2 regions of the Paenibacillus sp. FSL H7-0442 genome follow, and region 2 is predicted to be linked to the other one. Evidence: riboswitches for the same ligand, from Rfam matches in the RefSeq annotation. Region 2 holds a riboswitch; the other holds the start of a gene.
What was found. A riboswitch is a leader RNA that binds a small molecule or an ion and turns the genes downstream of it on or off. The one in region 2 is predicted to bind FMN.
Positions count from the first base shown of each region.

Region 1 (11,247 bases), 1.9 Mb from region 2:
GCAATCTTTCCATGTTCGCTAATTCACCTCATGCTAATGATACCCATCCATGAGCAAAATCACAACCCCCGTTCAAAAAACGATGCAGAAATTAAAATACAAGCAGGCAAATCGCAATGGCTGCCACAAAACCAACCACATCTGAAAATAGTCCTACCTTCAAAGCATACCGTCCATTGCGGATACCTACCGCACCAAAATATACAGTTAGCACATATAGCGTCGTGTCTGTGCTGCCCTGAATCGTTGAAGCGATCCGACCGATCATGGAATCCGGGCCATAGGTGCGAATTAGATCCGTCGTAAACGCAAGTGAGCCAGTGCCCGTCAATGGACGAAGCAAACCTAAAGGCAATATCTCGCCCGGTACACCCCAGTGTTTAATCCAAGGGGTAACCCAAGAGATCAAATAGTCCAAGGCGCCGGATGCTCGAAAAATGCTAATTGCCACCATCATGCCTACGAGATGAGGAATAATGCTGATGGCGGTAGAAAATCCGTCTTTGGCTCCATCCACAAAAGAATCGTAGACAGGGACCCTTTTAGCATATGCATATAAAGGAATAAAAGCGAGAATAACCGGAATGGCCCAAGTCGATACGAGGTTTATAAAATTAAGCATGCCTCCCTCATCCTTTCCAAGTGGTGTCCCTGCCCTTGGCAGCCGTGATTCCCGTTCGCGGAACGGCAGGTAAAGATGCGGGCAACGTCGTTGAAGAGGCAGTAGATGTTGATGTTGGTGTTGGTGCTGGTGGGGCGAGTGGCGCCAAGGATGACTGGGACGGCGGAATCGCTGGAGGACGGCGGCGCAATTCTCGACTACGGTACCAACGATCCGCCGCAATTGCAGCAAAGGTGGCTATTGCGGTCGCTACCAGTGTCGTACCGACGATTTCTGCCGGATGTGCGGAATGAAAATTTAGCCGTATCGCGATCAACGTCGTAGGAATAAGCGTAATACTGGCTGTATTCAGGGCGAGTAGCGTACACATGGCTGGTGTGGCGGTTTGCTTATCTGGATTGAGCGTCTGCAGCTCTTGCATCGCCTTGATTCCCATCGGTGTGGCTGCATTCCCCAGGCCCAGCAGATTGGCGCTCATATTGGACAAAATGTAACCCATAGCGGGATGATTACGCGGAACATCAGGGAAGAGAAAGGCAACCAAAGGAGAAAGAAGCTTGGATATTTTCTGTAAGAGCCCGCCATCTTCAGCCAGCCGCATCATGCCCATCCAGAACACCAGCACACTTATCAGTCCAAAGCACACTGTAACCCCCGTAGTTGCCCCGTCAAAAGCCGCTTTCGTCACCACCTCAATATTTCCCTGCGCGGCAGCAAATACAAATCCAATACAAATCAAAGCCACCCATATGAGATGAATCATGGCTGATTCCTCCTTTTCCCAATGATGTGACACGTACAGCTCTATTTCCTGGTTGCCCTATGCTCCAAACAAATTTTTAAGGATTTCGTTCCATCTGCTCGTCCAACCTCGTTGCTGAGTATTGTTCGCAGGTTCTTGTGCAGTTGGAGTCTCCTTCTGTGGCTGTACGGTATTTTGAGCAGGCAGCTTACTACCTTTTGCATACACAGGAACAGAACCGATAAGTTTACCTTCCAAAAGGAATTCAACCCGTCCTCGTAAGCCAAAAGATACGTCCGCTCTATCGGCAGAAGCGGAATTTTTATACAACACCAGTCTTTTGTGCAACTGGGTTTTCTCGCCATCATGTAAAGGATAGGCAAAGCTTGTACCTGTTAATAGTGGGTAACCATCGATAGGTTGCTGCTTGTCCGTAATCGGAATGAGCGGATAATATCGGAATCCGTAATCAAGCATACGGGCATGATCGTTCCAATCGTCCCCGTCATTCAAGGTAACAGCAGCGAGCTGGCGACCGTCCCGTGTAGCCGAACTGACCAGACAGCGAAACGCTTTTTTGGTAAAGCCTGTTTTCACCCCGTCAGCTCCGTCATACAGCCGCAGCATTTTGTTTTTATTGTGCCATGAGTAGTCCCAAGAGTCGTTGGGATTCGGTGCTTTTTTCAATTCTGTTTTTACGATACGTGCAAAAGTTGGATTATGCAGCGCATAAGCAGTAAGCCGGGCCATATCATTGGCTGAGGAATAATGTCCCTCGGCATCCAGCCCGTGCGGATTAGCAAAATGTGTATGGCTTAGCCCAAGCTGAACCGCCTTGTCGTTCATCAAATGAACAAATCCCTCTTCTGTCCCCCCCACATGCTCAGCAATGGCAGAAGCGGCATCATTACCAGAACGGAGCATTAAGCCGTACAGCATATTTTCCAATGACATTTGTTCACCCATTTGCAGAAAAAGCGAGGACCCTTCTTTGGCATACGCGGTTGGGCTCACCTTTACCCGGTCCTGCAAGCGTCCATGTTCAATAGCCACGATCGCTGTCATAATTTTGGTCAGGCTGGCAATACGTAGCTCCCGGTCACCTTCGGTAGAATAAATGATTCTTCCTGATGTGACATCAATTAAAGAAGCAGCCTGTGCATGGGTTCCTAATGCGGGCGGCGCTACTTCTGTTTTTATCGCTCCCCGAACGGACTGCGGACTTAGCAACGTAAGCGGCAATGATAAAATAAGCAGTAGTACCAGCGGCAAAACAAATGCGCGTGCCTTATTCAAGAAATGGCTGTGGTCCGCGTGAATGTGTTGCTTTTTTTTAAACATTTGGATTCCTCCGGTTTTGAGCAAGTCTTGTACCATTCTATGTCCAAGCTGTTCAAAGTATGTCCACCTTTATAACAGAAAATTCCTTTTACAGGACTAGCCATTAGCTGCTCCTTTTTCGCTTTCTTTCTACACAAACCAAGCAACATGCCCTCCTGAGCACATATATATTAGTTACTAAACGTTAAATATGGATCGAGGGGTTATAACATGCAGCGACTACAGTTTGAAATGATTTTAAGATCGCGGATTGTAGAGTCCGCAGAAGCATTGCATCGAAGCGGTGTATCCTTTGCCACTTTTGCTACCGCACGTTGCAACCCGCATTTTTGGGATTTAACGGAAAAAGGTGGCTTTCAGATCAAAGCAGGTGTCACACCGGCACAGGGGATCAGAGATATCTTTTTAAACGGACATCAATACGCTTTTGAATGTGCAACAGCTATGGTTATTGTGCTGTACAAAGGAGTGCTGGATTCCATTCTGGAAAGTGAGTTTAATCGGATTTTTGCAGATATGCTGCTGTATGACTGGCACTATGACAGCGACCTCAGGCTCATACAGCAGGAAGGAAGTCATAAAGCGGCTCCTGGCGATATTCTGTATTTCAACAATCCTGATGTGTCGCCTGAAACATTAGAATGGAAAGGAGAAAATGTCGTTAAGCTGAAGGAAGACTTGTTTTATGGACATGGGATTGGCATCTTGCCGGCGAAGGGTATTATCGATTCCCTGAATCAACATCGTCGACCGGAAGCCACGGTATCTGCTTATTTGACGGATGAAGTGATCTATCCGGACTTCATCTACCTATCGCAGTTTGCTGCCGAAGGAAATCGAAAAAATGAAATCTCCTCGCTGCATACTTTGTATCAACTGGAATACTGTCACCAAATACATGCTGTCATTGGGGGAAGGCAGTTTATTCGGGGATAGGCCCAAGTACAAGCAGAAAAGAAGGTATTCCTTAGCCTATACTCGGCTTTGGGATACCTTCCTGAGAGAATGCTTTTAATTTCAATAACTTTTACAAGTAAGCCGGGCCAGAATTACTGTGATCCGTAGCAACATCTACAGGTACCTGTGGGGGGGGAGTCTGCAAGTCGCCGCCTGAATTCCGGAAGATAGACTGAACCTTATCAATCAGGTATGGCGTGGAGTCAATCAGCTTCTCAATCAGATGCGTTTGATTGTCCAATGGAACGATTTGTGCCCCCTGTTTGCCAACAACCAGAAAAGCAATGGGATGAATAGATACACCACCACCGCTACCGCCTCCAAAAGGATGCCCTTCCTTCCCGCTATGATTACCCGACGCCGAAGAAGTATGAAGTGCCTCTTCGTCTACGTTAAAATCACTTCCCCCGGCAGCGAAACCAAATCCCACCTTACTGATTGGCAAAATAACAGAACCATCGGGTGTTTCCACTGCGTCTCCTACAATCGTATTCACGTCTACCATGGCTTTGATGTTTTCCATTGCGGTTTGCATGAGCCCTTGAATCGGGTGATCTGACATGATTTATTCCTCCTCTGCTTATCTCAAGCGTAGACTGCCTTTTCTTTCGCTATTGTGCGCAGGGGTTCAAGGAAATATGTATGTCATTCGATAGTTCAGAAAGGATTGAGTCTCACCTCTCTCCACTGTTTATCATTCATTGTTAGCTTGACGATCCGCCGCATTTTTTTTGAAAAAAACCCGTTTCCATGCCTCCGGTCCACCCGGAACGCGCCATATGCGGTAAGATAAGATGAGCATGGAGAACATTAAATAGCCGAGCGATACGTTTGCTTCACAGTTCAAAGTGGTGGTAAAACGCAAGCGATCCACCCAATAGGGCACAACATACAGCTTAGGGGTACAATCCATGCGTACAAAGCTTGAAGCATAACCGATCAAGGTTGTTTTTAATCCCCACAAAATACCAGTTGAGGTAGCTGTATATGCCGCGTCAGCAAGACTAATGTTGGTAGACCATTCCACTTTGGACATCGTCACATGTGCCAATGTATGTCGCAACCATTTATTAAAGGATTTCGTTCCCTTGAGCAAAACCCGTATATCATGTATAAATTGCTTGATTTTTACTGTATCAATATTACCGCTATCCACGGAAGCATCCGTTTTATGTATGTTTTTGTTGCGATCTAGCCGATAGAGAAGCCCTTTTTTCAACCCTGTTATGAGAATGGCCGGCACATCGTAATTCATTTTTATCATCCCGTATAGAAATCTGATCTCTAGATGCGCCCGATCATCATTGTCATGTTTGGCAATATTCAGCTTCAAACGAATACGAGAGAGCAGAACTGCCAGTACAAGTAATATAACGACGATGATGGCGATACTGATCCATTTCCACACTGGCGTGTCCTCCCTACCTTTTTGCTATAGAATATCATGGCAAAAATAGTATGACCGTTCGCCGGAAAATCATGCATCTTAAAATACCAACAGCCAGCCCCCAACGATATGAGGACTGGCTGTCTGTTTGAACTTTTACATAAGTGAGCCGCAAGATCCGGAGCAACTTTATTGGAATTCAAGATCTAGATCGTTGGCCGCAGGCTGGCTACTCTCCAGACGCTCGAACAATAATTGAGTCTCTTCCTCCAAATTGTCCGAATTCTCGAACAGCTCCGGTTGCGGTAGATCTGCCAGAGAGCCCAGACCGAAATAATCCAAAAATGATTTCGTCGTTCCGTACAATATCGGCCGTCCGATGGCTTCAGCTCGACCTTTCTCTTCAATGAGCTCCTTGTTGACCAGTGTATGTATGGCCCGCTCGGATTTAACCCCCCGAATCTCTTCGATTTCAACTCTTGTAATGGGCTGGCGGTAGGCCACAATGGCCAGCGTCTCCAAAGCAGCTTGAGACAGTGACGCACGTGCCGGAGAGTATGCGAGCTTTTCAAAGTAAGGTGCATGTTCGGATAAAGTTGCAAGCTGATAATGACCGGCAATACGGACAAGTTGCAGGCCTCTTCCCCCCTGCTCCATGTCCTGCTTCATATCTTCCAGGCACTGTTCAACCAGCTCTTGCTGCTGCTCTACAATGTCGGCGATCTGCTTGGTGGACAACCCTTCCTCTCCTGCTAGAAACAGCAGTCCCTCAATAATTGATTTCAGCTTCAGATAATCCATTAACCCGTAAATCCCCTCTCCACTCCATTACAATATCATCGAAAAGCTTCTCCTGATAACAGAAAATTTGCTTCATTTTCATCAGTTCAAGGATAGCCAAAAAGGTCACAACCACTTCATGCCGATACATATCCTCATGCATCAGCTTGGAGAACAGCAGCCGTCCTCCATTCCCCACCATCTCTAAAGCCCCGATAACTTGCCGGATACGGTCCTTGACTGAAATTTCGTCCCGATGAACACGGGTTACCGTCGTACGTCGTTCTGCTTTGCGCAAAGCACGCTGAAAGGCTGCGACCAAATCGCTTGCATGCAGCCCATGCACCGGATTTACGGGTTCAGTGGGCAGGAATGCACTCAGATCTTCTGGCTCTTTGCCATAAATTAGACTCCGCTCCCACTCACGTTCACTTAGATGGCGAGCAATCCCTTTATATTTACGATACTCCACCAGCTTGCGGACCAGTTCCTCACGTGGATCATAATCCTCTTCCTCATAAAAATCCAAATCGTCATATTCCATCACAGGTGGCTTGGGAAGCAACAATTTACTCTTAATGGATAAGAGCGTCGCCGCCATCACCAGAAACTCGCTCGTAATGTCCAGTTCCAGCTCCTGCATACTGTGCAAAAAAGCCATATACTGATCAGTAATATCGCTAATCGGGATATCCTGAATGTCGATTTCGGCTTTATCAATCAGATGCAACAGTAGATCCAGCGGACCCTCGAATGTTTCCAGCTTGTAGTTTACGACTGTCAATGTGCTTCCCCCTGCCTTACTCCAATCATCATTCAACAATACCTTTCCCTATAGCACTTATGCTCTGCGTTATCAATCCCTCTTTCTGTAGTATATACGTCATCGCCTTGCTTAACAATCCAATCCCTTTTTTCCCCTTGCAGTTTATACCGTTCTATTCAGCTATTCCTATCATTAAAATTGCTTGCCGAGATTGGCCATTTCAATCGCAGCCAGTGCTGAATCCCAACCTTTATTACCAGCCTTCGTACCTGCTCGTTCAATAGCCTGTTCAATGTTTTCTGTAGTCACTACCCCAAAAATAACAGGTACTCCCGTTTTTAGGCTGCTCGCTGCCACACCCTTGGCCACTTCATTGCAGACGATATCATAATGTGAAGTAGAACCACGGATGACCGTACCCAGCGTAATTACGGCATCATATTTGCCGCTTGCAGCCATTTTTTGCGCAATTAGTGAAATTTCAAATGCACCCGGAACCCAGGCTACATCAATTTCATCTTCCTGTGCACCATGTCGTTGAAGTGCGTCAATTGCACCGCTTAACAGCTTGCTCGTAATAAACTCATTAAATCTGCCCACCACAATACCATATTTTAAACCGTTCGATACAAGATTACCTTCTAGAAAACGTGCCATATTAATCAACCTCTCTTAATTTAAATTATTTACAATGACAAACGGCGACGGTAGTCCACCAAATGCTGAATACTGATCAGTTTCAATTGATGTCGCTTGGCGACCACTGCCAGATCAGGCAGGCGGGCCATTGAGCCATCTTCCTTTATAATTTCGCAAATGACCCCAGCAGGCTTGAAGCCACTGAGTCGGGCCAGATCAACAGCCGCTTCAGTGTGACCAGCACGCTGCAAGACACCACCATCGCGAGCAATCAGCGGGAACATGTGACCAGGCTTGCGGAAATCACTGCCTGTGACTGCTTCGTCTGCCAAGGCGCGTACAGTCAAGGAACGCTCGGCCGCTGAAATACCCGTTGTTGTCTCCATATGATCTACCGATACCGTAAAGGCAGTACCGTGGAAATCTGTATTTTGCTCTACCATAGGATGCAATTCCAAGGCCTCGGCTCTTTGTCGTGTAATTGGCACACAGACCAACCCGCGACCTTCTGTAATCATGAAATTAATGACCTCAGGCGACGCTTTTTCAGCCAAAGCGATAAAATCGCCTTCATTTTCGCGCTGTTCATCATCCACCACAATAACAACTTTACCGTTTTTTAAGTCCTCCAACGCTGCTTCGATGGAATCCAAACGAATCTCTTCGTCATGTTCCAACTCGCCATGCTCTATGACGTTTGCCATTGCACTTGTTTGGCTACCTCTATCCATAACACTTTCCTCCTTATGTCTTGTGCCACGAATGCTCCTAAACAGGCTTACCCTTCAATATCAGGCAAAGCCGTGTTTCGCCAAATAGTCCAAACTGAGAGGAGCTTCTTCTACTCTCTCCGCCTCCGCTGCACCTCTGTAATTTAAAAGCTGTTCTACATATTTGCCCAAAATATCGCATTCGATATTGACGGTATCTCCCTCACGTTTGGCTTGTAAGGCCGTTTCGGATAAGGTGTGGGGAATAATGGATACGGCAAAGGTATCTCTCGTACGCTGTGCGACTGTGAGGCTGATACCATCAATTGTGATTGACCCTTTGAGAAGAATATATTTAAATAATGTTTGATTTTTAGGCTCAATTTCGAACACAACTGCATTCTGATCTGATGTTACCCCGCGAATCGTTCCCGTCCCGTCCACATGTCCTTGCACGATATGTCCTCCGAACCTTCCGCTCGCCGTCATCGCTCGCTCCAGGTTGACTCGGCTGCCTGATCTCAACTCTTTCAGATTACTGCTGCGAAAGGTTTCCGGCATCACATCAACCTTAAAGTCTTTCGTACCGATCTGTATCGCCGTCAGGCAAACGCCATTCACTGAGACACTGTCTCCTATTTTCAAATCGCCCAACACCACGGAACCCGAAATCCCCAGCACCATCGCTTCACCGCTTTTGGAAATAGTTTGAATGCGACCCACTTCCTCGACCAATCCGGTAAACATGCCTTCACTCCTTTCCACTACATTCAGTTTATCCCTAATTCATCAGCTATAAGCGCAAAAAACCCCCAGTTCGGATTCAATCCGTCATGGGGGTGATGAGAGTCACATTTGTAGTATACAAGCGCAGTTCATATGCATCTTAAGACGACATGAAATCATAGGTTTGCCAATAGAAAGCATGACTGAGGATACAACCAAATACGCTCTGAACACCATCAAAAAGAAAGCTTAAGCAAGCTATCGCCCGATGCTGTCCTACAACGAAATAAGCCGTACGCACAATTGGGTATGCTAAAAATTGGCACATGTCACGTCACATGCGCTTCGTATCCTTCTCCCATCCAGACTATACTGTCGGTCCCGGATTTGCACCAGGTCCACCTTCTGCCGATCATTCAGCATCCGGGTCACGGACTAAGCCATGCTGTTTCTCACAAAAACGATCCACAAACATGTCATCACCGCCGGTGGGGAATTTCGCCCCGCCCCGAAGGATCTTGCTCTTATTTAATTGAATTAACATTAAACTTGTTACGTATATTAGCACCGACTTCTAAAAAAAGCAAGTTATCAAATAGAAGCTCCTGCTTTGGTTTTGACATATTGGCTGGAGAGTTCTTCAAACCAGGTTTTATCGTTCATATGAAGCGCCAAGTCAATCAGATCGGCCAGTTCCTCGACTCCCAGCTCTGTTGCATGATCAAAGGTAATTACGGCTGAAGCAACCGGTCCTCGCCCTTCCTCAGAACATGCTTCATAATCCAGTCGTACATCAACATGTCCGTCAATAAACTCGCATTTTAGAAAATAAATAATTTCGCACATTAAAATGGGGCGTACTTGTGTTTCTAACACGCAATCCATCACCTTGGCAGAATAATGCTGGTTCGTCAGCGTAAATTTGTGTTCTGTCGCTGCCAGCGAGGTCCGTCCAAAATCATCCGTAAACTTGAGTTCCACTGGCTTGATGTTCATAACCTTAGGGATTTGCTTCTTTATAATTTCGATTATTTCAACTGTATTCAGCTTAATCATTACCTGCACCTCATTGCATCTTAAAATTCAGAAGAAAACTTTTTAACGTGCCTCTTATAGGCCTCCACTCCTATATCGGAAATCATTACCTGTTTTTTTATGCTTCAACCCATAAACGACAAAAAAGATTCTTTGCGCAAAAAGCGCAAAGAATCTTGATCGAGCCACTACAGTAACAGCGGCTAACAATGTTAATCGATGATTATGCAAAAAACAGGATTATAGCTCTGAAATTTCATGTTTCTTTTTCAGGATAGTCCAGCGACGCTCAATCTCCTGTTCAAAGGTCGCCAGCGTAGCCTCCTCCTTAATAAGATGCTTCGTTTTACCCATTAATTTCAGCCATTCAGCAGCTGGAATTCGTTTTCCTTTGTCCTCCGGATTGTACGTAATCGTCGTACTGCCTTGCTCTATTTCGTACAAAGGAAAGAAACAGGACTCGACTGCGGCGCCCACAATGCTGGTACCCAGTCTGTCTTCGGATTTCCAATTCAGCGGACAGGCGCACAGGATTTTACCATAGGCCGTACCCACGTTGTTTGCATACCATTGAGCCTTGGCTGCTTTACGCAGCATATCCTGCGGATGACTTTCAGCAGCGGTAAAAGCATACGGAATGTTACAAGCAGCCATGATTTGCACGGTATCCTTGTGATGCCCTTGCTTTCCTTTTTGCATTTTACCTACACCCGACGTACTGGTCATGTGACCGAGCGGAGTGGAGTAAGATTGCTGTGAACCTGTATTCATGTACCCCTCGTTATCATATTCCAGCATGATTAGCTTATGATTACGCAGAGCCGCACCAATCGCAGAACCCATACCAATATCCATCCCACCGTCACCACTAATCATGATAAAGGTCGGATCGTCCGACATCTCAATTTCATTACGCCGTTTCATTTCCATGTAAGCTTCTAGCGCTCCTGAAAGGGTAGCGGCCCCGTTTTGAAAAAGATTGTGGATCATCGGTTGTTTGTGTGATGTATATGGATACCCTGTCGTCGTCACATATACGCAGCCTGTCTGGAACAGCACGACAATATCCCCTTCAATACCTTTGAAAAACAGTTCCAGCGCAGACAATGCCCCACATCCTGGACAAGCTCCGTGGCCTGGTGAAAGACGCCGTGGTTTGGTTGTCAACGACCGCAAAGGGGGTACCTTGACCTTGAGCTTCCCGGTCTCCTCGTCCGGCGTAACCTGAATCAGACCCGTACGGTAATCATTACCACGTGGCGGCTGCATAACTTGCGGCATCACCTTGTCCGGTGAACCCGAATTAATTCCGTAGTAATCAAAGGGCTTCTCTACTCGTCCGGCCTCTGCCGCCTCGATTGCAAGCTGGAAGAACGCCTCTGCATCTTCTGCATAAAAATCTTTGCCGCCCAAGCCAAAGATACGGCTCAACACGAGTGTCCGATTCAGCGGGTCCTCCTGCAAGGCCGCTTTAATTTCATGCGTTAAATTACCGCCGTCTGCCCCATACGAGTCTGCACGCTCACCTACCAGCAACGCCTT
Region 1 covers NZ_CP151963.1:3,362,619-3,373,865, forward strand. Annotated here, with positions in the region: gene MHH57_RS14700 (pseudouridine synthase) at 1-13, opposite strand, end outside; gene MHH57_RS14705 (spore maturation protein) at 92-622, opposite strand; gene MHH57_RS14710 (nucleoside recognition domain-containing protein) at 630-1,385, opposite strand; gene MHH57_RS14715 (D-alanyl-D-alanine carboxypeptidase family protein) at 1,443-2,705, opposite strand; gene MHH57_RS14720 (protein-glutamine gamma-glutamyltransferase) at 2,916-3,641, shown strand; gene ytfJ (GerW family sporulation protein) at 3,733-4,224, opposite strand; gene MHH57_RS14730 (DUF2953 domain-containing protein) at 4,357-5,070, opposite strand; gene scpB (SMC-Scp complex subunit ScpB) at 5,239-5,850, opposite strand; gene MHH57_RS14740 (segregation/condensation protein A) at 5,819-6,613, opposite strand; gene ribE (6,7-dimethyl-8-ribityllumazine synthase) at 6,788-7,252, opposite strand; gene ribB (3,4-dihydroxy-2-butanone-4-phosphate synthase) at 7,282-7,965, opposite strand; gene ribE (riboflavin synthase) at 8,026-8,691, opposite strand; FMN riboswitch at 9,017-9,190, opposite strand; gene MHH57_RS14760 (IDEAL domain-containing protein) at 9,262-9,726, opposite strand; gene MHH57_RS14765 (thiamine pyrophosphate-dependent enzyme) at 9,946-11,247, opposite strand, start outside.
Region 1: it holds a riboswitch for FMN, as region 2 does, so the genes downstream of both, ribE (riboflavin synthase) here and MHH57_RS06445 (DMT family transporter) in region 2, are expected to answer to the same signal.

Region 2 (11,247 bases):
TTGGGTCCGTACACTACTGATCATTTGGCTGCCTTGAGCCACATCATGCTCGGTTTGTCCTGCTGAATCCACGATGGAGCTTGCCGATTCGGCAATGGTGCTGACACCCTTCGCCATTTCTTCAACGGCATTAGCGGTCTGCTCGGATGCCTCGGCGCTGGTGGCTGCATTTTCCGCGGATTCCATAACCGTTTCCGCTACATGTTGTACGGACTCCGTCGTTTGCTCTGTGCTTTCCTTGATTATCAGGGAAGAGGAAGCAAGTCGGGAGGAGGTTTGGTTGACCTCTGAGACCATCGTATGCAAGGAATGCGTCATCTGGTCAAAATTCTGTGCCAGTTCGCCGAACTCATCCTTGCTGGATAGATTAACACGTTCGGTCAGATTTCCGTCACGGACGATGCGTGTTCCTGCTTGCAGCTTGCGCAGCGGAATTAAGAATGAGCGGACCATAAGCACAATGATGATCGCCGCGGCAAGTATGGAAATAACAATCACAATCAGGCTTTGTTTCAGAATTGGTTGGGCTGCATCACTATAATCCTCCAGATCCGACAGTGCGACAATGCTCCAACCGGTGAGAGGGTCCTTAAGTGTAAAGGCCAGCATATCTCGATTCATAAATTGAATTTGCGACATGGAAGGATTATCATTTTCGACGGTTGTCGCCACTTCGGGAAGTCCTTCTATGGCGTCAGCCGCTTTTTTGCCTGTCTTGTTGAAAGCTGTTCCAGTCCCAGATACAACTTTATGTTCAGAATCAACAATAATGAGTCCTCCGCGCTCACCAATCTTAACAGACTGCAGACTTTCACTCATTTTGTCCAGGTTCAAAGCCAGGGCAACAGCTCCTTCACCGTCCTCCAGCGTTCCCGATATATTAACGACTAAATTCCCTGTCGTGACGCTGGCAACTGGAACACCGACGAATACTTTACCCTTTTCCAGCATCGCGTTTTTGTACCATTTTCTCTCCCTGGGATCATAATCGGACTCCTGTTTTTTCGGCGAACGTATGTATTGCCCCTTCTCATTGCCGAGAAGCGCTGCATCTAGCTCGGGGTGAGCCTTGACGATAACATCTAACTTTTTCTGAAGGGTCTCTTGGTTGGTACCAATGGAATCAGAATTGATTTCAGTGGTAAGCACGTCCAGGTCTTTCATAATAGGCGCTACATACTGATTGACATTGCTCCGGATCAGATACAGATTCGTGTATACGGAACCGCCCATTTGCTGACTGAGTTGTGTCGTAGCCCCCTGATAAGAAAAGTACCCGATAAGTACGCTCGGAATCAATAACACAGCTAAAAAAGATATTATTAATCTTGTCCTCATTAAATAAAACTGCTTGAGAAACCTGTTCCACCACGGAACTGTTTGTTTTGTTTTAGTCATAGTTCTTGCTCCTCTGTGTCTGATGATCACTACATTGTTTTATTCGACATAAACCGACGAATTTTATAGATGTAATCATTGGGAAACGAGAAATAGTAGCATATTTTAGACACTTTTTTTGAAAAACAGGTCTAAAGAACTATGATTAATATTAATGCGAACACATAAAAAGCCAAATCGGAGATGCAAAAGCATCTTCACAATTTGGCTTGGGTGAGTCATGAAGGGGACATTGAACTGTTAATTTTTTTGCTGACGTGAAATCATAAAGAGCGTAATCCAGATGAGCATAAAACCAGTCAATTGCGCTACAGTAACGATTTGCTGAAATGCGATCCAATTAATCACGACCCCCACCATGGGAAAGCTCAATTCTGCCATCGTAGCATAAGACGCTTTGGTCGTACTTAAGCCTTTGTAATACAGCAATAAGCTAAGAAGACCCGGAAGCAATGCCTGCAATAGCAAGTTGATAATCACAGCTGCGCCTGCCCATGTACCGGCAGGCATATTCCATGGCGCATGCTCTACAGAGGTGAGGACAATCAGCAGAGGGAGCGCCACCATGAAGCGGAGGGAGGTTACCGTTTCATATTTCATTGAACGAAGCAAGTAGCTTCCCATGACTGTCGAACCGCCCCACAGAACCGCTGCACCCAGTGCAAGTAGACTACCGACCTGGGCAAAATCACGAACATGCCCGAAGGGGAGCGACCAACCGAAGGTCAGAAGATACGTCCCGAACAGAGCGACGACAATTAATAATCCAAAATGACGCGGCAGCATTTCCTTCAATATAACGCGGGCCAGAATAATAGCGACCAATGGTTGAAGCTTCTGGAGTAAGAGTACAGCATTCAGATCACCGTTGCTGAGCGCCATGGTAAAAATCACGCTGGCCAGAGCCGAGCCGCCCCACGAGACGAACAAAATAGCGAAAACTTGACGAAGCCGTACCGCTTTGAGTTCCTCACGATGTTTCCACAGCATCGGTGTCAGAGCAAGGAAAAGCAGCATATGCTCCATTAGTACAATTTGTGTTGAAGTAAATGATTTTAGCAAAATAATACGAAACAGCGGATCAGCGCCCCACAAGGCTGCTCCTATTGCGACCAGCCAAAAACCGCTTTTCATGTGGGAGCTATGATCAAAACCTTTGGATGTTAGTACAGTAGAAGATTGACTCATACTCAATTAGCTCCTTGCGAATACAGGACCGGTGGCACAAAAACCCCCGTCTATGGCGAAAGGCCATGCAAGACGGGGGTTGATCAAATAAACTTGCCGCTTTATGCAAGTTAAATGAAGTTACTGCTACTGCAAAACCCATAACGCAGCATTCATCCACTTCGCGGCATGTTGATATTTCGATCTTCTTCCATCCGGACTTTACCGTCGGCTTTGGCATCTCACCAAATCAGTCCGTATCCTGTTGCCAGATACAGAGTCGCGGGCTTAGCTCCATGAGCCATACCGCCGGTTGGGAATCTCACCCTACCCCGAAGATCCTTATTCCGTTTTTTAATTTCTCCTATAGGATATACCTGTTTTAGAATGAAGTCCAGTGAAAAATGTGTGTATATCTAACAATGATTTTCATCTATTTTTCGAAAGCGTTTTACTAAGTTACATACTATGAAGTAATATCCTTATACTCAATGCGTCGAATCGCTGCATAAGCCACAAGCATTCCCAGTATAGAGAAGCCTATTTGCACGGGGGCTATGGAGCTAAGTGTAGCGCCGTTATTATTGGAGAAAAGCAATGCTACAATCAGGATTGAGGTCACAATGGTGGTGGGTACAGAGTATCTTCGCATCCCCATATACAGCGGAACCAGTCCCATAAAGCTGGCAGCAACGGCATTGATCAGCGTCCGTGCTGATTGTTGACCCAGTATCGAAAGAGTAAGGTTATCGGGTACAATCAAGACAAGCTGGTTGAGCAGATGAATAGCAGCCGTAATGATTATTTCCGAAATAATAATAGATAAGAAGGTAAACAGCAGCACAACCAAGAGCTTGGCGATCATCAGCTTCTGACGGTGAATCGGATACATGAACAGGATCGTAATCGATTTGGACTTAAATTCCCCTACGATAAAGCGGCACAGAAGAACAGAGGCAAACACAATAAATGTGGCTCTGACCAGCATGTCCATGAGATCGAGAAGCTGAGTGTACTGTGTAAATTCGGGTATTCCTGTACTTTGGCTGTCCAGCGCGATGATACAGAGCAACCCAAGAATGCATGCATTGGCGATCAGTGCTGAACGGATATAACCCGCCAGATGAAATTTTTTCAGCTCCAATTGCATCAATTTAAGCATGGAGATCACCTCCGTTTAACAGCCGCAAAAAGTAGTCTTCTAGCGTACTGCTTTTCTGATGAATGGAATCCACTTCTATATCATTTAAAATGAGCGTCTTCGTAATTTGTTTCTGCGGTACATTTGAGTCGTAAATACGTATATTCTGTTCATTGAGCACCCTTATATTATTCAGATTCAGATGATGGGAGAGGACGTAGGCCGCCTTTTTACAATCGTTGGTCGTAAATTCGATGTATTCCGTATTGGTTTCTCGCACCTGTTCCATCGACACTTCCTCAATCAGCCTTCCGTGATTAATCACGCCTACCGTATCCGCAATCTGCTCTATTTCCGCTAAAATATGACTGGACACGAGCAGAGTCATCCCATATTCCTTGCATAGCATGTGGAATAGTTGGCGGATTTCCTTGATTCCCACGGGGTCCAAACCATTAATCGGTTCATCCAAAATGAGTAGCTCTGGCTTAGTCGCAATAGCGCGGGCAATCCCGAGACGCTGTTTCATTCCCAGTGAAAAGTCTTTTACCGACTTGTCACCCGCATTCTGCAAGTTTACTAATTCCAGGGCATCTCGGACAGCCTGCTTATTATAGTAGCCCATGTATTCACAATGAAGTTCCAGATTTTGCTGCGCCGTCAGCCTGTCATAAAAAATCGGGTATTCAATAATCGAACCCATCCGTCCGAGCAGATGATACGACTTTGGCGTTAATTTCTCACCGAATAATTCAATTTCACCCGATGTCGGCTTGAGTAAATTCGTAATCATTTTCATCATCGTCGTCTTGCCTGCCCCGTTAGGGCCGAGAAAGCCATAGGTTTCTCCCTTGCGCACATTCATGCTGACTCCCGCTACAATTTCGTTACCCTTCAGGGCTTTGGTCAACTGATGTGTACGTATTACGTAAGTCATGGGTGTTCTCCCTTCGTATACTGCTGATAATTCAAGGATAAAGGGCGAAATGTTCATTTTTCTTTCGTGATTCTTACAAATTTATTAAGTTGAGTATGTTGAGTTCGATTAATAGTTGATTTTCTTCAATGTAAAAGAGAAGACTGTCCGCTCATAAGGTCTACTGGTCAATTGAATTTCTCCGTTCATCGTTTCAACCAGACGTTTGGCAATCGTAAGGCCCAGTCCGCTGCCTTGTACCGCCTTATTGCGGGAGTCCTCCAGTGTGTACATACGTTCAAAAACTTTATCTTGCTCAGATTCCTGTATGCCTTTGCCACGATCCCATACCTCTATACGCACTGTATCCTGCTGTTCTGACAGCGTCAGGCCTAGCGTCCGTCCATCTGCCCCGTAGCGAATGGCGTTCGAGATCAGATTATTCAGCACCCGCCCAATCGCTCCTTCGTTCCCCAAGGCATGAATGGGGTACTCCGGGATCTCAATATGCACAGTAAACCCCTGTGCAGTCAGCAGGTCATAAAACTCTAAAATGCTGCGTCTGCACAGTTCTCCCACTTCCAGTCGTGTCAACGGAATATCCGTATCATTAGCTTCCAGTTTCGCCAAATTAAAAAAGCTTCCGATCAACTCAATCGCTTCGCTTGTCTTTTGATGAATTTTGGATAGCAGCTTTATACGTTCTTCCGGCAAAATAGTCGGATCGCCATCCAGCATCTCGGCATATCCAAGCACAACCGTAAGCGGGGTCTTGAGATCGTGTGAAATGTTCGAAATCATTTTGCGCATAGCAATTTGGCTACGGTTGTAATCTGCAGACACTCTGAGATTCAAGTCCAGCAGTCGATTAATTTCCGTCATGAGTCGTTGCAGTTCAACGTCACCTGTGACATATAGCAGCTTTTCCGCATGATTCACCGTCACTATTCGCTCTAGTAGGGCTCGGATATCCCTTATTTTGCGCTTATTGGCCATACGCTCCCGCCAAAGCCATACTATAACGACTGACATGATGAGACCGACAATCCATTCAGAAATGTTTTCGATGTTCATATCAGCCATTCTCCCATTTGTAGCCAATGCCCCATAGCGTTTTAATGTGGACAGGATGAGAGGGATCTTCTTCAATTTTCTCACGCAGGCGGCGAATATGGACGTTAATCACGTTCTCGTCGCCCATATAATCGTCCTTCCAAATAAATCCGTATAATTGTGCTTTTGTAAATACCCGGTTTGGATTGGCTACAAACAGCTTCAAAATATCGGATTCTTTGGCTGTTAGCTGAATTTCGTTTTCATTGCGTATGACTGTAAAATGATCAAAATCAATGCACAGACTGCCGTAGGTCAAAACTTGTGCTTGCGGCTGTTCCTCCTGCTGTTGCTGACGGGCATATGTAGTAGATCTTCGGATCGCGGACTGAATACGAGCGGTCATTTCCAGCATTGAAAAAGGTTTGGCAATATAATCGTCTGCCCCAAAGCCCAGTCCAAGCGCTTTATCCACGTCGCTGTCCTTGGCTGACATAATCAGAATCGGGACGGCGCTATGGGTACGAATTCGTCGAATCACCTCCATACCGTCCACCTTCGGCATCATCAAATCCACCAGTACCAGATCATAGGTATGACGTTCAAAGGCAAGAAGCCCCTCTTCCCCGTCATAGGCAGTGGTTAGGCTGTATCCTTCCTTAGTGAGTGCTTTAAGTAGCATTTCGGCAATGGATAGATCGTCTTCAATAAGTAAAATATGCTGTGGCATAGGTGTGGAACACCCCTAATTTTTAGATTAAGCTCGTGTGACGAACTGTACCTGAATTATATAGAGCAGTGGAGGGGATTTCCATAAAAAATATCCAAAGAAAAAATGGAAACTCCCTGGATCGTCCCAGGGAGTTACGTAATCAGCTGTGTCTGGCAATATATCTTTCCTCTATTATACTGAAAGAGTTTATAATCCGGTGTTTGGAATACGATGTTATGATATACGTGACATGCTTTATACAAGAAATCAGGTATGTCGAATCACGCTGCGGTACAGGAGCGTCAATAAAGGAGAGCAACGATGTTTGTCATACGAGGAACACAAAAACTGCTGAAGGAATGGGAGACTGAACCACTTCAAGTTGATATTTATCCGCCTTTAAATAGTTGGCATGCCAGCTTATTTTTACTGAATCGAAGAAAAAATATAGTGTTTATGCATGATATATCCCGCTTAAGCATCACGCTGTTTGGGATTAAAAAATCGCAGTACAAAAACTTGCCGACTCTTTTTATACAAGCCTTGAAGGAATTAATGATCAGCGAAGGGTTTGATGAGCAGATCGTGAAGGCATACACACAGGAAGGCGAGCAGATGCTGGCAACTACGACGAATAGACATAGTGTGTTGGTAACCTTAGATGAGATTATATTTATTATGAAGGAACTGGATATGGAGCATGGGTGCGAACTGGAAAAAAACCAGTGGAATAACCGGATTGTTTTCAAAACTGTTGAATACAAGTACCCTGTTGATGTTTTTAAAGAAGTGCTGGAAAAGCATTATAAACTAGAGCGTATTTGAGAAATTTATGATTTTACGAAATGAGTTCCATTTATTCCCTCTGTCCTATATAATCTAATATAGTTCTAAAAGACTATATAAAGAGAGGTAAGGGGTAAATGAAGATTAAATTAAGAAATAAAACTGGAATGATCAAGGAACGCAAAGTAGGTTTTTCATGGACTACGCTCTTTTTCGGTTTTTTCCCTGCGTTGTTTAGAGGGGATTGGAAGTGGGCTGTTATTATTTTTCTGGTATCGATCCTTACGAGTGGGGCGTCCAACTTTGTATTTTGCTTCATTTATAATCGCTTACATATTAATGATCTGCTGTCCCAAGGCTATGGCCCTGCTACTAAGAAATCCCAATCTATCCTGATTTCTAAGGGATTTATTGCTGAAAATTACGCTGCTAACTTTGCAGGTTAATTTGAGAGCTGTTTGTTAAACGAGACGTATCAAAAGGGCATCCACCAAAGTCCATACGGGCGGGGGAGGCTCTTTTTTAATAACTCACATGATAGCAACGCTTGCGATGAAATGAATCATAGCGCAATAAGCGGCACACTTTGGTAAAATAAAACGATACAGGGTTTGACACCATCGGTCAGACTTATAAAACGGGGGGTACATAACGAAAGATGAAGAGGATTATTGATATAGCCAAAGAAGCAGGAATTGAAGAAGAACATCTAGAGACGTATGGAAAATATAAAGCAAAGCTGAACCCGTCCCTGTGGGAGCAGTTAAAGGATCGTCCGAATGGAAAGCTGGTGCTGGTTACGGCGATGAACCCCACGCCAGCGGGAGAAGGCAAAACGCTGACCACCATTGGACTGTCGCAGGCGCTGAATGCGCTGGGGCATAAAACCGTTGCTGCGTTACGTGAGCCGTCCCTTGGCCCTTGCTTCGGCATGAAAGGAGGAGCAACTGGGGGAGGACAAGCCCAGATTGTTCCAGCAGAAGACATTAACCTCCATTTTACAGGTGATATTCACGCGATTTCGGCAGCGCATAATTTGCTGGCAGCGATGATCGATAACCATTTATTTCATGGAAATGCTTTGCGGTTGAAACCCGAGCGGATTGTGTGGAAACGCGCTGTCGATATGAACGACCGGAGTTTACGAAACATTGTAACCGGATTGGGGTCAGGTAATGGAGCAGTGAGAGAAAGTGGTTTTCTGATTACCTCGGCTTCAGAAGTGATGGCCGTATTATGTTTAAGTGAAGATATGGACGATCTTAAAGTGCGATTGGGTCGGATGGTGATTGGTTATAACGAAGATGGCGAAACGGTAACAGCTGAGGAACTACATGCGGTGGAAGGTATGGCTGTGCTGCTTCGGGAAGCATTGAAACCCAATCTGGTGCAGACGTTGGAGGGAACTCCAGTTATTGTGCACGGCGGACCTTTTGCGAATATTGCGCATGGATGCAGTAGTTTGATCGGTACGAAGCTAGCCCTGAAGTTGGGAGAGGTGGTTGTCACGGAGGCTGGGTTCGGGGCTGAGCTGGGGGCAGAAAAGTTTTTTGACATCAAGTGCCGTCAATCCGGTTTGCAGCCAGATGCGGCTCTGTTGGTCGTAACCGCCAAAGCGCTGAAATATAACGGCGGTGTAGCTAAAAATGAGCTGGACGCAGAAAATCTGGAGCAATTGCAACTTGGATTAGCCAACATGAATCGGCATGTACGGAATTTGCAAAAGTTTGGCGTGCCAGTACTGGTAGCGGTCAACCATTTTGTAACAGATAGCGAAGCCGAGCTGGAACTGATTTTCTCGGAATGCCTCAAGCTGGGAGTACCCGTAGAGTTGTCACAGGTGTGGGCACAGGGAAGCCAAGGGGGAGAAAAGCTGGCCCAAAGCCTGCTCAACCTGCTCCAGGAGGACAAAGCCCATTTTGCACCATTGTATGAGCATACCCTTGGTTTGCAAGCGAAGATTAGTGTTATTGCGAAGGAGATTTACGGTGCGGCAGAGGTAGCTTACACTCCTGCGGCCAAACGGGCGTTGGCCGGTATGGAGCAGCTTGGTTTTGGACAACTGCCTGTATGCATGGCCAAAACGCCGTATTCTTTCTCAGATCAACCTTCTCTGCTAGGTGCACCGGAAGGCTTTACCATTCACGTGTCCAGCGTTGCTTTGTCTGCAGGGGCAGGCTTTGTGGTCGTGGAAACAGGCAATACTATGACGATGCCAGGATTGCCCAAATCGCCAGCAGCTGAGCATATGTCGCTGGAGGCAGATGGAAGCATTCAAGGTCTAATGTAGTATCTTTAGAAAATGGCAGCTTCTCAGGATGAAGTACCAAGCAGTTTGGGCAGTGCAGTAAGCAGCTTTTGTCGGGTTATGGCATCGCTCCAGTTCCAGCGTTCAGCTTCTACGAAATATACCCGACCTTGACGTACAGCAGGGAGGCTGCGCCAGAGAGGGCTGCTGATCATGCGTTCCAGCGTACGTTTGGATTCTGGGGCTGTCGGGACAAGCATAAAAATGCGGTCCCCGGCGTAATCAGGCAATTCGTTCGGATCTATTTCCGCGAAGCCGTGTCCCTCGTCGAGCACCTTTTGGATCGGCTCAACGGGCTGAAAGCCCTGGGGGTGGTAGAGGGCCGATGAGAATCCGGACATACCCATGACAAAGAGCCGATCACCATGATCGAAGATGAAGACGGAGGCCGTTTCTCCGGCTGTGATTTGCGTACCGAGCTGCTGCCACATTGCCAGATTACGGGCTTTGAAGGTAGACAACCAGCGTTCGGCCTCCCGCTCCTTACCGAGCCAGGCGCCAAGTGTACGCATCCGTTCCTCCAGCGTGGCGAAGGAGTTGAAGGTGACGGTGGGGGCGATGCTGGCAATGCGCTTATATTCCTGTTCGTCCGAATTGGCGATGATAATTAGATCAGGATCAAGAGCACTGGTCAAGCGGGTATCCAGTGGAAGGCCTACATCGGCGACATTCACAAGACGATGTTTATAGACGCTGTATTCACTGAGTTGCAGACTTCCGCCGATGGCTTTGGCCCCTAATGCCAATAGATCGCCCATCGTTTCTCCATGATAGATGATGCGGCTTGCTCGGCGCGGAATATGAATATGGTGGCCCGTCCAATCCTTGACGCGCACAGAACCGGAGACAGAAAGTGCGTACTTGCCAGGGGGAATCCCGGTCATTTGCCTAAACCGTCGATTAAAATAATATTCGTCAGAGAAACCAACCTGACGGGCTATTTCACGTAAAGGCCGTTTGCAATCCAGCAGCAGCCGCTTGGCATGATTCAAGCGCAGCTCAGTGAGGTAATGCAGCGGCTTTTTGCCTGTAATTTTACGAAACATTTGCGAGTATTGCCATATGGAAACGTTCGCCTGCTCGGCAAGCTGCTTGACGGTAATGGGCTTTTCATAGTTGTTTTCCATATATGAGAGAGTGCCTTCTACCGATGCTGGCAATGCCGGATTAGAGGTATTGTTTTGATCAATATCGGTGTGATCTTCCTGCCACAGCAAAAACAACTCTTGAAACATGATTTGCTGCCGTAATACGGATGTTTGGTTATGCGGCTGTACCGTTTGTTGGGTACTATAAAATAACTCTTCAATCAACTGAATAAGTTTGGAGGAAGAAGAGGAGACGATGTATTCGCGCGGTTCCGGCAGGACAGCTCCATGATATATGGACGGCATGCGCGCTGCGTGTTCAGCCAAGGCCATGTCCGCTTGTGGTTCCGACGTCAAAGCGATGACCTCAAACGTGATTTTGTAGTATTCAGGTACAGTTCCATTCAGGGGAGCGATTTGATAGGATTCACCTGGAGCTAGCCAATACCCATGACCTGTATGGAATAGATACTGCTCTGGGCCAATGTCCACCATCCCTGTCCCACTGATGAACATAAGAAGACAGTGATATGAACTGGGACGTGATAATAATTCATCGGTAGGCTCACCAATCAACGCAATTTCTTTAAAATGAAAAAGCAGTGAGCTGAACGGAGGAGGATATACGGACGACGAAGACTGGTTCACAGTATTGCTCCTTTTATTGAGAATGGTTAT
Region 2 covers NZ_CP151963.1:1,426,287-1,437,533, forward strand. Annotated here, with positions in the region: gene MHH57_RS06440 (methyl-accepting chemotaxis protein) at 1-1,398, opposite strand, end outside; gene MHH57_RS06445 (DMT family transporter) at 1,639-2,586, opposite strand; FMN riboswitch at 2,765-2,909, opposite strand; gene MHH57_RS06450 (hypothetical protein) at 3,032-3,727, opposite strand; gene MHH57_RS06455 (ABC transporter ATP-binding protein) at 3,720-4,643, opposite strand; gene MHH57_RS06460 (sensor histidine kinase) at 4,752-5,696, opposite strand; gene MHH57_RS06465 (response regulator transcription factor) at 5,698-6,405, opposite strand; gene MHH57_RS06470 (hypothetical protein) at 6,709-7,212, shown strand; gene MHH57_RS06475 (hypothetical protein) at 7,311-7,619, shown strand; gene MHH57_RS06480 (formate--tetrahydrofolate ligase) at 7,832-9,463, shown strand; gene MHH57_RS06485 (ABC transporter substrate-binding protein) at 9,487-11,217, opposite strand.